Regions from separate parts of the Thalassospira sp. SM2505 genome, predicted to be linked through region 1. Evidence: predicted binding sites of a transcription regulator. Region 1 holds the regulator's gene; each other region holds the start of a gene.
What was found. The regulator PhoB, encoded in region 1, activates phosphate uptake and scavenging genes when phosphate is short. The targets are predictions, from matches to a motif close to TNTCATAAAACTGTCA.
Positions count from the first base shown of each region.

Region 2: a site for PhoB is predicted at 1,444-1,459, ahead of phnD (phosphate/phosphite/phosphonate ABC transporter substrate-binding protein). Genes of this name have one in related genera too.
Region 3: a site for PhoB is predicted at 1,450-1,465, ahead of ACTU44_RS10760 (deoxycytidylate deaminase). Genes of this name have one in related genera too.
Region 4: a site for PhoB is predicted at 1,637-1,652, ahead of ACTU44_RS18940 (diacylglycerol/lipid kinase family protein). Genes of this name have one in related genera too.

Region 1 covers NZ_CM142731.1:956,872-959,996, forward strand. Annotated here, with positions in the region: gene pstB (phosphate ABC transporter ATP-binding protein PstB) at 1-532, shown strand, start outside; gene phoU (phosphate signaling complex protein PhoU) at 558-1,280, shown strand; gene phoB (phosphate regulon transcriptional regulator PhoB) at 1,298-1,996, shown strand; gene ACTU44_RS04285 (cation:proton antiporter domain-containing protein) at 2,078-3,125, opposite strand, start outside.
Region 2 covers NZ_CM142731.1:4,006,820-4,009,944, forward strand. Annotated here, with positions in the region: gene fumC (class II fumarate hydratase) at 1-411, opposite strand, end outside; gene ACTU44_RS18825 (DeoR/GlpR family DNA-binding transcription regulator) at 572-1,402, opposite strand; gene phnD (phosphate/phosphite/phosphonate ABC transporter substrate-binding protein) at 1,573-2,571, shown strand; gene phnC (phosphonate ABC transporter ATP-binding protein) at 2,657-3,125, shown strand, end outside.
Region 3 covers NZ_CM142731.1:2,320,423-2,323,547, reverse strand. Annotated here, with positions in the region: gene pyk (pyruvate kinase) at 1-1,296, opposite strand, end outside; gene ACTU44_RS10760 (deoxycytidylate deaminase) at 1,573-2,046, shown strand; gene ACTU44_RS10755 (response regulator) at 2,327-2,821, shown strand; gene ACTU44_RS10750 (transcriptional regulator) at 2,818-3,125, shown strand, end outside.
Region 4 covers NZ_CM142731.1:4,032,763-4,035,887, forward strand. Annotated here, with positions in the region: gene ACTU44_RS18935 (aminotransferase class III-fold pyridoxal phosphate-dependent enzyme) at 1-584, shown strand, start outside; gene ACTU44_RS18940 (diacylglycerol/lipid kinase family protein) at 675-1,622, opposite strand; gene ACTU44_RS18945 (UDP-2,3-diacylglucosamine diphosphatase) at 1,842-2,759, shown strand; gene ACTU44_RS18950 (glycosyltransferase family 4 protein) at 2,756-3,125, shown strand, end outside.

The DNA of each region.
Region 1 (3,125 bases):
GCGCATCGACGTTGTTCAGCTGCGTGCACGTATCGGGATGGTGTTCCAGAAGCCGAACCCGTTCCCGAAATCGATCTATGACAACGTGGCTTATGGACCGCGTATCCATGGTCTGGTCAATTCGCGTGACGAACTTGACGAAATCGTCATGACCTCGCTTGAACGTGCGGGTCTGCTCAAGGAAGTCAAGGATCGTCTGCAGTCACCGGCAACCGGCCTTTCCGGTGGTCAGCAGCAACGCCTTTGCATCGCGCGTGCGGTTGCGGTCAGCCCGGAAGTCATCCTGATGGATGAGCCGTGCTCGGCACTTGATCCGATTGCTACGGCAAAGGTCGAAGAGCTGATTGACGAGCTGCGTTCGAACTACACCATCGTGATCGTGACACACTCCATGCAGCAGGCTGCACGTGTATCGCAGCGGACCGCATTCTTCCACCTTGGCAAGCTGGTCGAGGTTGGTGAAACAGATCAGATATTCACCAACCCGAAAGACGAACGCACCAAGGGTTACATTACCGGTCGCTTCGGTTAAGCAGCGACACGAGGAGCACGCATAAATGGCTGACGACAAAACACATATCGTAAGTTCGTTCGACGAGGAACTGACCCGTCTGAACAACATCATCTCGCAGATGGGCGGGCTTGCAGAAAGTCAGCTGATCTCTGCGATCCGTTCGATTGTCAAACGGGATTCCGAACTGGCTGAAAAAGTCATTCTGTCGGATCACCGTATCGATATTCTCGAACAGGAAGTTCAGGATTTCGCCGTGCGTCTTCTGGCCTTGCGCCAGCCGATGGCAGATGACCTGCGTCAGGTCGTGACCGCACTCAAGCTGTCAAACGATCTGGAGCGTATCGGTGATCTGGCGAAAAACATCGCCAAACGCGCGCAGGTTCTTAACCAGATTCCGCCGATCCGTCCGGTTCAGGTGATCCCGAACATGGGCAAGCTGGCGCAGGAAATCATCAAGGACGTTCTGGACGCCTATATCGAAGGCGATGCCGAAAAGGCCGAGCGTGTCTGGGCCCGCGATCAGGAAGTCGACGATATGTACAATTCGCTGTTCCGCGAATTGCTGACCTACATGATGGAAGATCCGCGCAACATCACGGCATCGACCCACATGCTTTTCATCGCCAAGAACATCGAACGTATTGGCGATCATGCAACCAATATCGCCGAGACGATCTATTACCGGATCAAAGGCGAAGACCTGCCGGCAATTGACCGGCCAAAAAATGATGCAGCGAACTTTGCTGTCGTCGAACCGAATGAGTGACACTGGAGCATAGGAAGATGGACCCAACGGTTCTTATCGTCGAGGACGAAGCTGCAATCGTAACCATGTTGCGCTACAACCTCGAACGTGAGGGGATGCAGGTAGTCGAAGCCGGTGACGGTGACGAAGCGTTGAAAATCCTTGCGGAAACGCATGTCGATCTTGTCCTTCTGGACTGGATGTTGCCGGTGATGTCGGGGATTGAAGTCTGCCGCCAGATCCGTCGCAAGCCCGAAAGCCGCGATTTGCCGGTCATCATGGTGACCGCACGTGGCGAAGAAGGCGATCGTATCCGTGGTCTTGATACCGGTGCTGACGACTATGTCACCAAGCCGTTCGCAATTGGCGAGTTGCTTGCCCGTATTCGTGCGCTGCTGCGTCGGTCCGGTCCGGCGCAACCACAAGGGCAGTTGGTCTATTCCGATATCGAAATGGATCTCGCAGCACACCGTGTCAGCCGCAACGGCAAGGCCATCCATCTTGGCCCGACCGAGTTCCGTCTTCTGCGCTATTTCCTTGAGCATCCGGGGCGTGTGTTCTCCCGCGAGCAGCTTTTGAATGCTGTTTGGGGACCGAATATTTATGTTGAAACCCGCACGGTTGACGTTCATATCCGTCGTCTGCGCAAGGCGCTCAATGATGTCAAAGGCACCCGCGATATCATTCGTACGGTTCGTGCCGCCGGTTATGCGCTGGATTCAGAAACCGCAGCCTGATCTCTGATCTCAGCAAAGATCATCTATCCGGTTTCAGAAAAAACAAAACCCCCGTTGCCAATGGCAGCGGGGGTTTTGCCTTTAATGATCGTTTTCGGGCTTTGTCTTGCGTACCCGACCTGAACTTGTCGAGGTTGTTTTCTTGGCCGTTGCGGACTTTACCGGTGTTTTACGCGTCGGGGTCTTCTTGGCGGCAACCCTGCGCGTTCCCGTTTTCTTTGCCGGGGGCTGTGATGCCGTTTCGGGTTTGTTTTCCGACCTGGCATCTGCTTTGGGGCTGGTTTCCGCAACTGATGCCGGTTCTGCTGCCGCGGGGGCCTCAGGAACCTTTTTCCGCTGGGTCCGTGGGGCCAGTTCGTTCATCAACAGCATGTCGGCACGGCGGAACTTGGCGATTTCGGCGTCGATATCTTCCTGTGGTACATCACAGGCCGACAAGACGTGATCCGAAAGCCGAAGGCCGGTTTCAAGTACTTCCGGGATGGCCGCATCCGCACCGCTACGTGACAGGGGGCCGATATGGGTGATGTCCTGGGCACGGGCAAAGATTTTCAGATGCGGATAATGTTGCCGCAAAAGCGCAACGGTCTTTTCAGTCGCATGCGGATTACCCATGGCAACAACGGCTATGCGGGCCTCGTCGGTGTGGGCTGCCCTGAATGTTTCCGGGCGTGATCCATCGGCAAAGAAGACAGGTAGTCCCTCGGCACGACCCCGTGAGACCTGTTGGGCGTCGCTATCAAGAACGATAAAGGGAATGTTCCGGGTTTTAAGAAGGCGCGCCAGAACGCGACCAACACGGCCGCTGCCAATCACCAGAACATGTTGATGAATTCCGTCTGTTTCATCCGAAATCGGACCAAGCTGGTCGTCTTCCTTGGGATGAAGCTTTTCTTCAATCCGGTGCCCGAGGTTAATCAAAGTCGGGGTAAGCGCCATGGAAATCGCGACCACCGGGATCAATATGGCCGCCAAATCACGCGGGATCGCACCGTTTTGCGCTGCAAGAGAGAACATCACAAAGGCAAACTCGCCACCAGCCGCCAGGCTCATGGCAACACGAAGTGCGGATCCGCGTTCAAACCGAATGGCAAGGGACAGGACAAACAGAACGGCCGTCTTGATGATC
Region 2 (3,125 bases), 1.6 Mb from region 1:
GACATGATCATTGGGATGAACCGGATCACGCATCCCCATCGGTTTCCCCAGGATTTCGCACGCCCGATTGGCGATGACTTCGTTGGCATTCATATTGGTCTGGGTGCCCGATCCGGTCTGCCAGACAACCAGTGGAAAATGATCAAGCAGCTTGCCATCGGCAACTTCGCATGCCGCGGCCTCAATGGCATCGGCCAGGTCGGCGTCAAGATTGCCAAGAGCGGCATTTGCGCGCGCCGCGGCCAGTTTCTGAATCCCGAACGCCCTGATCAGCGCATCGGGCATCCGTTCACCACCGATTTTGAAATTCTGCTTTGAACGCTGGGTTTGTGCGCCCCAGTACCGGTCGGCGGGAACCTCGACGGTGCCCATGGTGTCTTGTTCGGTACGGGTGGTCACTTGATTGGTCACGATAGATATCCTCCGTGTCAGACGTCAAACTGACCGGGGCGGGAAACCCGGTGCAACAGCTGCTTGGTTCAGGTTACAAACTGTTGACCGGAAATATGGGTCGGATCAAGAACGAAGGCAAATGCAAATAATATTTGTTTGCATTCAAATCCTTGGTGCCCTAGCCGACTTTTTCCGACCGCTCTTGCCAGGCCAGCAACCTGATCCCGGCACGTTCGAGCTGTGATGTGATTTCCGGGGTTGGCGGGCGATCAGTGATGATCCCTGTCAGGTCCTCAAGCGGGGCGACATTTTCAAGATAACGCTGATCAAATTTGGTGTGATCAACCATCAGCCATGTTTCATCGGATCGTTCCATCATCGCGCGTTTAACGGCAACCGCCCGGCGGTTCACGTCGCTAAACCCCTGACGCGAAACACCGGATGCACCGATAAAGGCAATATTGGCGTGGAAGCGTCGCAGATAGTCGACCGTGTCACTGCCATAAACCGCATTTTCGCGACGATCAAACTGGCCCGGACACATCAGAACGTCATCATAATCCGCCAGATCAGCCATGCCATGCACAACCGCATAACAGTTGGTCAGGAAGGTACGTGGCAGCGCACTGCGCCGTGCGGCAAGAAACGGCGCGATCTGTGCCACTGTTGATCCGGCATCAATCATCGCAACATCCCCGGATCGCACCATATCAGCCGCCAGCATACCGATGCGTTCGAACCCGGCCACCGCAGATAATTGCCGTTCCGCCAGATCGGGCTGATGGCCCATCGGTCGCGCTGATGCCCCGCCAAACTCACGCTTGATCAGGCCTTCCTCGCTCATGGCGTCAAGATCACGGCGGATTGTTTCCGTTGCCACATCGAATCGCTCTGCCAATGTGGCAACTCTCACATGCGGATGAACCTGTAGTTCATGCAGAATGCGTTGTTGTCTTGCTTTTTTTCCCAAACGCAAAGCCATATCCCCCTGAAGATTGGCTATTTCCATGATGATTTATCTATTCTATCAACCTCTCCTGAAATCTTTTGTTACAGTTTTATGTTGATTTCTCAACTTTTTCGAATTCATAATGTTGATAAAAGCAACAATAAAACCAACAAAACCACATCATAAATGGCTGAAAGCCAGCGTTCACAGGGAAGAAAGGTTCAGTAGCCGTGTTTTCATATCCGAAAAAAATTGATAGCCTGAAGCTCACCACACTGCTTGCTGCGGTTGGTATGCTTGGTTTCACCGCTGCCCCGGCAGCTGCTGCTGACGATTGCATCGCGCGTGGCGATCTTGACCAGCTTTATTGCGACATGGATGGCGATCTGGTGGCCGATGCACCGGCTGCTGATCAGCTTGTCGATCCGGACACTCTTGTCTTTGCATATACCCCGGTCGAAGACCCGGCTGTTTATGCCGACATCTGGGAGCCGTTCCTTGAGCATCTTGAAAAAGTAACCGGCAAGGACGTTCACTTCTTTGCCGTTCAGTCGAACTCGGCCGAAGTCGAAGCCATGCGTTCGGGTCGTCTGCATGTTGCAGGTTTCTCGACCGGTCCGACGCCGTTTGCAGTTAACCTTGCCGGTGCGGTTCCGTTTGCCCTGATGGGTGGGGATGACGGCCGTTTCGGTTACACGCTTCAGCTTTATACCCGCGTTGACAGTGGCATCAACGAACTGGCCGATCTGAAAGGCAAGCGTGTCGCGCACACCTCGCCGACTTCGAATTCGGGCAACCTTGCACCGCGTGCCCTTCTCCCGGGTCAGGGCGTCGTTCCGGAACAGGATTACGAAGTTGTCTATTCCGGATCGCATGACCAGTCGATCCTTGGCGTTGTTGCCGGCGACTATGATGCAGCTCCGGTTGCCTCCGAAGTTGTCGAACGTATGGCCCAGCGCGATCTTTACGACCCGAAAGAAGTGAAGATCATCTACGAAAGCAAGCGCTTCCCGACCACTTCGTTCAACTATGCCTATAACCTGAAGCCGGAACTGGTCGAAAAGATCAAGGAAGCCTTCTTTACCTTCGACATGAAGGGCACCGCCCTTGGTGAAGAATTCAAAGGTGTTTCGAAATTCATCCCGATCACCTACCAGAATGACTGGGCAGTCATTCGCGAAATCCAGGCTGCCAACGGTGTCAAATACACCCCGGATAACCTGAAGTAATCCGCATTTCTCAAACGACGTCGATATCACAGGGCCCGGCTTGCCGTGGCCCTGTGTCGTCTCCCATTCAAACCGGGGTAACGCAATGCTGCGTATCAAAGAACTTGTAAAACGCTATGGCGAAGAAAAGGCAGTGTTGAAGAACCTGAACCTTGAAGTGCCTGGCGAAAGTGTTGTTTCGATCATCGGCGCATCGGGAGCAGGTAAAAGTACCCTTCTGCGCTGTATCAACCGTCTTGTTGAACCGTCATCGGGCTCTATCGAGCTTAATGGCACTGAACTGACCAAGCTTGAAGGCAAGGCGCTGCGTCTGGCGCGCCGCCGTATCGGCATGGTGTTTCAGGGCTTCAACCTGATTGACCGCCTGACGGTCATGGAAAACGTTCAGTCCGGCCGCCTCGGTTATCTTCCGGCATGGCGTGCTGTGACCCGCAATTACCCGCAAGAAGATATCGACCGCGCCTTCCACCTGATGGAGCGCGTTGGTATTGCCCATTACGCAAACAAGCGTGCCGATGAATTGTCCGGTGGCGAGCGCCAGCGTGTTGGCGTTG
Region 3 (3,125 bases), 1.4 Mb from region 1:
GGCAATGCCGACCATTTCGGCAAAGTTGGTCGCATCCCGGGTAAAGACCGGATGCACACCCCAGCATAGCGCCAGACGACGTGCGGTCTGAATGCGCGGGGTCAGGCCAAGAATCTGAACTTCCGGACGTTCACGCGCGGCACGGAATGCCGTGGAACCGGACGTGGTATAGTTGACCACGGCTTTGGAGCCGATCGTGGCAGCAACCTGACGGGCTGCGGCACTGATCGCGTCCGGTGCGTTATGTTCCGGATCCGGGCGGTTGGCATCACGCATGCGGTAGTAAAGCTCGTCCTGCTCAACACGGACCAGAATGCGGTCCATGATCGAAACGGTTTCAAGCGGATACTTGCCAACAGCACTTTCTGCCGACAGCATCACGGCATCGGCACCGTCATAGATCGCAGTCGCGACGTCAGATGCTTCTGCACGGGTCGGTGCCGGGTTCGATACCATGGAATCAAGCATCTGGGTTGCCACGATCACCGGCTTGCCAGCTTCACGGCAGGCTTTGATGATCCGTTTCTGAAGAATCGGAACATCTTCCGGCGGGCATTCCACACCAAGATCACCACGGGCAACCATCACCATGTCAGACAGCTCGACGATCTCGTCGAGATGCTCGATTGCCTGCGGCTTTTCCAGTTTGGAAACGATGGCTGCACGGCCCTGGATAAGCTTGCGGGCTTCGGCGACATCTTCGGGACGCTGAACAAACGACAGCGCGACGAAATCGACGCCCATTTCCAGACCGTAAACCAGATCGGCACGGTCTTTGTCCGTCAGCGGCGACAGCGGCAACATGACGTCAGGAAGGTTAACACCCTTGCGGTTTGACAGCGGACCACCGGTGATGACCGTACATTCAGCCGACTTGTCATCGCATTTCTCAACACGCATGCGCAGCTTGCCATCATCAAGCAAAAGGTTCGCACCCGGTTTCAGGGCTGCGTAGACTTCCGGATGCGGCAAGGAAACGCGCTTGTTGTCACCCGGCGTCTTGTCCATGTCGAATTTGAAGGTATCACCAGCTTCGAGTTCTACCTTCTCGTCGGCAAAGGTGCCAACACGGATTTTCGGCCCCTGAAGGTCCATCAAAATCCCGATCGGACGACCAAGCTTTGCTTCGACAGCACGGATAGCTTCAAAACGGGCCAGATGTTCTGAGTGTTCCCCATGCGAGAAATTCAGGCGAAATACATCGACGCCTGTTTTCACGATTTTCTCGAGGATTTCTGGCTTTGAACTCGCCGGCCCCAGGGTCGCGATGATTTTCGCCTTACGTTGACGGCGCATCAGCTACTACCTCTTGTTATTTGGTTTACACGTGAGCCCTACCGCTTCGGCCTGCATCTGCGGCGAGGCGCCAGGGCGTCCTGATATTTTTCTGGGGGTAACCCCTTAATAGTCAATCAGCCCCTATTTGAACAGGGACTTTTCTTTAAATGCCTTTACAAAAATGTGATTTTTCACTGGACAATTACAAGAAGCCCCCTCTTAAAAGAGGTGAAAAGCCGCATTCGCCGCACGCGAAATGCTCCGATCACATTGACGCAAACAGGGCTTCATTCAATGAATAAATGGCACCACCGCTTTCTTGGTCTTGCAGCCCATATCGCAGACTGGTCAAAGGATCGCAGTACGCAGGTCGGCGCGGTTGTCATCGGCCCGAAAAAGGAAATCCGTGCGGTTGGCTATAACGGCTTCCCGCGTGGTGTGGATGACGCTGTCGAAAGCCGCCACCAGCGCCCGGAAAAATACGCCTATACCGAACATGCCGAACGCAATGCCATCTACAATGCCAGCTATACCGGCACATCTCTTGATGGTTGTGCGCTTTATGTTACCCACTTCCCGTGCTGTGACTGCGCGCGCGCCATCATTCAGGCCGGAATCGCCGAGGTCTTCGTGGATAAAACCAAACTTACCGCGGATTTTCTTGAACGCTGGGAACAGGATATGAAGATTTCGACCGAAATGTTTGACGAATCCGGGGTCATTGTTCAGGTGATCGACAATGACGGCACCACAAAGCCGATGAAATAATCTATCACCCTCTTTACAAATGCCCGCCACCTCCAATATGGGTGGGTTCGGACCGGATACGAGCATTCAAAAAACAAGACGTAAACGTCGCAAGTTCAGGCCTGCTGCTGATCTCAGGTCAGTATTTGTCAGATTCTCCAGCATAATCAGGGGCGGTTAGACCTTGCTGGAAACCAGACAAAGGTATAAGGGTTTATACAACAGCAACCGAGATGAATTGCTGCTGTTAGTCCCTGAACAGCGACGCATATTCGTGATGATGCTCAGGAAACGAGGCCGGATGAACGCGAAAATCGACTTTAGTAAAATCAGTTTTCTGATCGTTGACGGGGACAAGATTTCAGCTCAAGTAGTCTACGACACACTGGCCTATCTCGGTGCCAGTCACATTCAGCGCGTAAAAACGCCGAATGATGCCTTTGATGTCTTGCGCAGTGAAAAGATTGATATCGTTGTGTGTGAATGGCGACTCCGTGGCATGGATGGTCTTGAATTTCTTGACGTCATGCGCAATTCGACCAACTCGCCCAACCGGTTCATTCCTGTGATCATGCTGACTGCGCATTCGGAACACCGTTACGTAACAACCGCACGCGACCTTGGTATTACGGAATTTCTTGCCAAACCATTCAATGCCAAGGCACTTTATAGTCGATTGGTATCGGTCATTGCTCGACCACGACGTTTCATCAATACCGGAACGTATTTTGGTCCAGACCGACGCCGCAGGCAGGTCCAGTTTGATGGTCCTGACCGAAGGAGCCTTGACGAATGACCCATTATGACTGGGGAAGCGGAGCAATCGTGAAGCCGGACGCGCCAAAGAAAAAGAAGAATGTACAGATCATTCCCGCCCAAACCGACTTGAAGCGGCGAGCTGTCAACTTCATCAAGGGATTTGATATCAATCTGTCCCCCGAACAGCTCGAAGAGCTTGAACAGGTTGTGCAACGCAGTTCCGAAACCTTTGTCCGCGACGTCGGCAAGGACCTGATGGATTGCCGCCGCCAGATCATCCAGGCACTGGGCGACAAGACAAAACGCAGCGATGCCGTGGCCAGCAGCTCAGACCTTGCCTA
Region 4 (3,125 bases), 1.6 Mb from region 1:
TGTGCATTGCCGATGAAGTCCAGGTCGGTTTTGGTCGCGTCGGAAGCCACATGTGGGGCTTTGAACTGCAAGACGTGGTGCCCGATATCGTCACGCTGGGCAAACCGATTGGCAATGGCCATCCGCTTGGTGCGGTGATTACCACCCGCGAGGTCGCAAATGCGTTTTACAACGGCATGGAATATTTCAACACCTTTGGCGGCAATCCGGTGTCATGTGCCATCGGGCGTGAAGTTTTGCATGTTATCCGTGATGAACGTCTTCAGGCGAATGCACGCATTGTCGGCGATCATATGATGGCAAGATTGCGCGAAATTGCGGCAAGAAATCCGTTGATCGGCGAAGTTCGCGGTGCCGGTCTGTTCATCGGGATCGAACTGGTACACAACCTTGAAACAAAGGAACCGGCAACCGAAAAGGCCGGGCAGATTGCCAATATGATGAAGGATCGCAACATCCTGATTTCGACCGACGGCCCGATGGACAATGTCATCAAGATAAAGCCACCAATCACCTTTGACCTTGATGACGCCAACACGTTCCTCGGCAATTTCGAGGAATGTCTGGCCCTGGTCACCCCCTGACAACGGCAAGGTGATCTGAACAACAAATAAAAAAGCATCCCGGCGATCAATGGCCGGGATGCGTCAATTCTGTGTCCCCGCTTTGTTGGCTTAAGCCTTGGTCAGTTGAAGGGGCTGATTGCCTGAATCGACCATACCACCAGCAGCGCGTGCATAGGCTTGCGGCACCATCAGACGCACCGGATAAGGCGACAAACTGATTTCACAAGGAAGCTTTCCGGCACTTTCACCATCAATTTGCATTGGCGCTGGCCCACAATGACTGGTGATGGTGACCCGTTCTGTACGCACAACCGAAACATCACTTTGTTCGTGTAACCGGTTAAGTGTAAGTGCCAGCCCGTATCGCGACAGCGCACCAATACCGTTGCCAGGCATCAGCACCACGTCAAAACCGTTATCGGTCAGCTTGGCGGATGGGGAAATAATGAACTCGCCACCATAATGTTGGGCATGGGTAACAACCACGCCGGCCACGCGATAGTTTTCCCGCCCGATATTGACTTCAAAATCCCGGTGATGTGGAAAGATGATGTTGCGCAGACCTTCAAGGACATAGGCCCCCTTGCCGATCAGGCGTTTGAGCTTAAGCGATACATTGGCAACCGTATCGGCGTCTGCCCCCATGCCAACCATCAGGAAGAACGCCCGTCCATTGACCAGCCCCGGACGTATCCAGACCTGACCGGGATTGTTGATATAGTCGGCAATCGCCTTTGCCTTGCGCTCCAGACCAACCTCGACGGCCAGAACATTTGCGGTCCCCAGCGGGATCACCCCAAGTGGCGGGACTTCATGTCCCTCGATCTGGGCGTCAAGCAAGCCGTTAAGTGCTTCGTTCAGTGATCCGTCGCCACCCGCAACAAACAGCCGCTGATGGGCGCGCACCTTGCGGGCCAGCTCGCGTGCATGGCCCGGATGGGTGGTCTGTAACAATTCAACCTTGATCCCCGCGTGCTGCAAAATATTCGACAGGAATCGCTGTTTATTGCCGCCCGCACGCGGATTAAAGATCACAGTTACATCGGCATGAGCCATTCAGAACATACTTCCGAAATAAAACCGAAATAAATCATACATACGAAACACCATATGAAAGAAAATATGTAACAGTTGCTTTACAGAACGACGAAATTTCTGTGAACGGGTTATGTTGTCACGTTTTTTATTCTAAACCGATACTGGTTGAGGACAGTATTCGGCACCTTCAAATGCCGGGTTCCAGCCATCCTTTTGGCAGGATACGGAGGGGCGGCAATGACAGCGATGACGCTGCAACCGCATTACCGCACGGTCTGGATTTCAGACGTCCATCTGGGGACACGTGGATGTCAGGCAGATCTTCTTTTGGATTTCCTCAATGAAGTAACAGCAGACACCTACTATCTGGTCGGTGACATTATTGATGGCTGGCGGCTTAAGAAAAGCTGGTATTGGCCGGAAAGTCATCACGCTGTTATCACGACAATCATGGATAAGGCAAAAAATGGCGCCAAAGTCATCTTTGTCCCCGGAAACCATGATGAATTTGCCCGCGAATTTGTTGATATGACCTTCGGGCATGTCGATGTCAAAATGAACGATATCCATGAAACGGCCGACGGCAAACGTTTGCTGGTCATTCATGGCGACGAATTTGACGGTGTTGTCAAATATGCAAGATGGCTCGCCTATCTTGGGGACACGGCCTACAACCTCGCCATTGTTCTGAACCGCTATTACAACGGCATCCGCCGCCGTCTCGGATATGGGTACTGGTCACTGTCGGCCTATCTGAAGAACCGGGTCAAGAACGCGGTTCAGTTCATCTGCAATTTTGAAAATGCTGTTGCCCACGAAGCTGCCAAACGCAAGGTCGACGGCGTGGTATGCGGGCATATCCATCATGCTGAAAAACGCATGATCGGGGATGTTCTGTATTGCAACGACGGTGACTGGGTCGAAAGCTGCACGGCCCTTGTCGAAGACATGAACGGCAAACTTGAACTGCTTCACTGGGCAGAAATGCGCCAGATGGCGATGAGCCATTCCAATCCGGGCCGCGATGCATCAAGCGCCCCGTCACTGGGTCTTGGCAAACTGATTTCCATGTTCCGCATCGCCCATAGCACGGGCAGCTCCACATCAGGTGCATCAAAAAAACGCAATGATGCACCAATTGGAAAGACTGCATGAAAATACTGATCGTAACCGATGCCTGGTACCCACAGGTAAACGGTGTTGTCCGTACCCTTGAAACCGTACGCGGCGAGTTGGGCGAGATGGGGCATGACGTTCACGTCATCTCGCCCGATCAGTTCAAAACCATTCCATGCCCGACCTACCCGGAAATCCGCCTTGCCCTGTTTGCCAAACGCAAGATGGCAAAAATGATCGAGGCCCTGCACCCGGTTGCAATTCACATCTCTACCGAAGGACCGCTTGGGCAGGCGGCACGGTCCTATTGCCTCAAACACGGCCTGCCGTTCTCAACCGCCTATCACACGCGTTTTCCCGAATATATTCATGCGCGCTGGCGGTTACCGCTTTCGATCACCTATC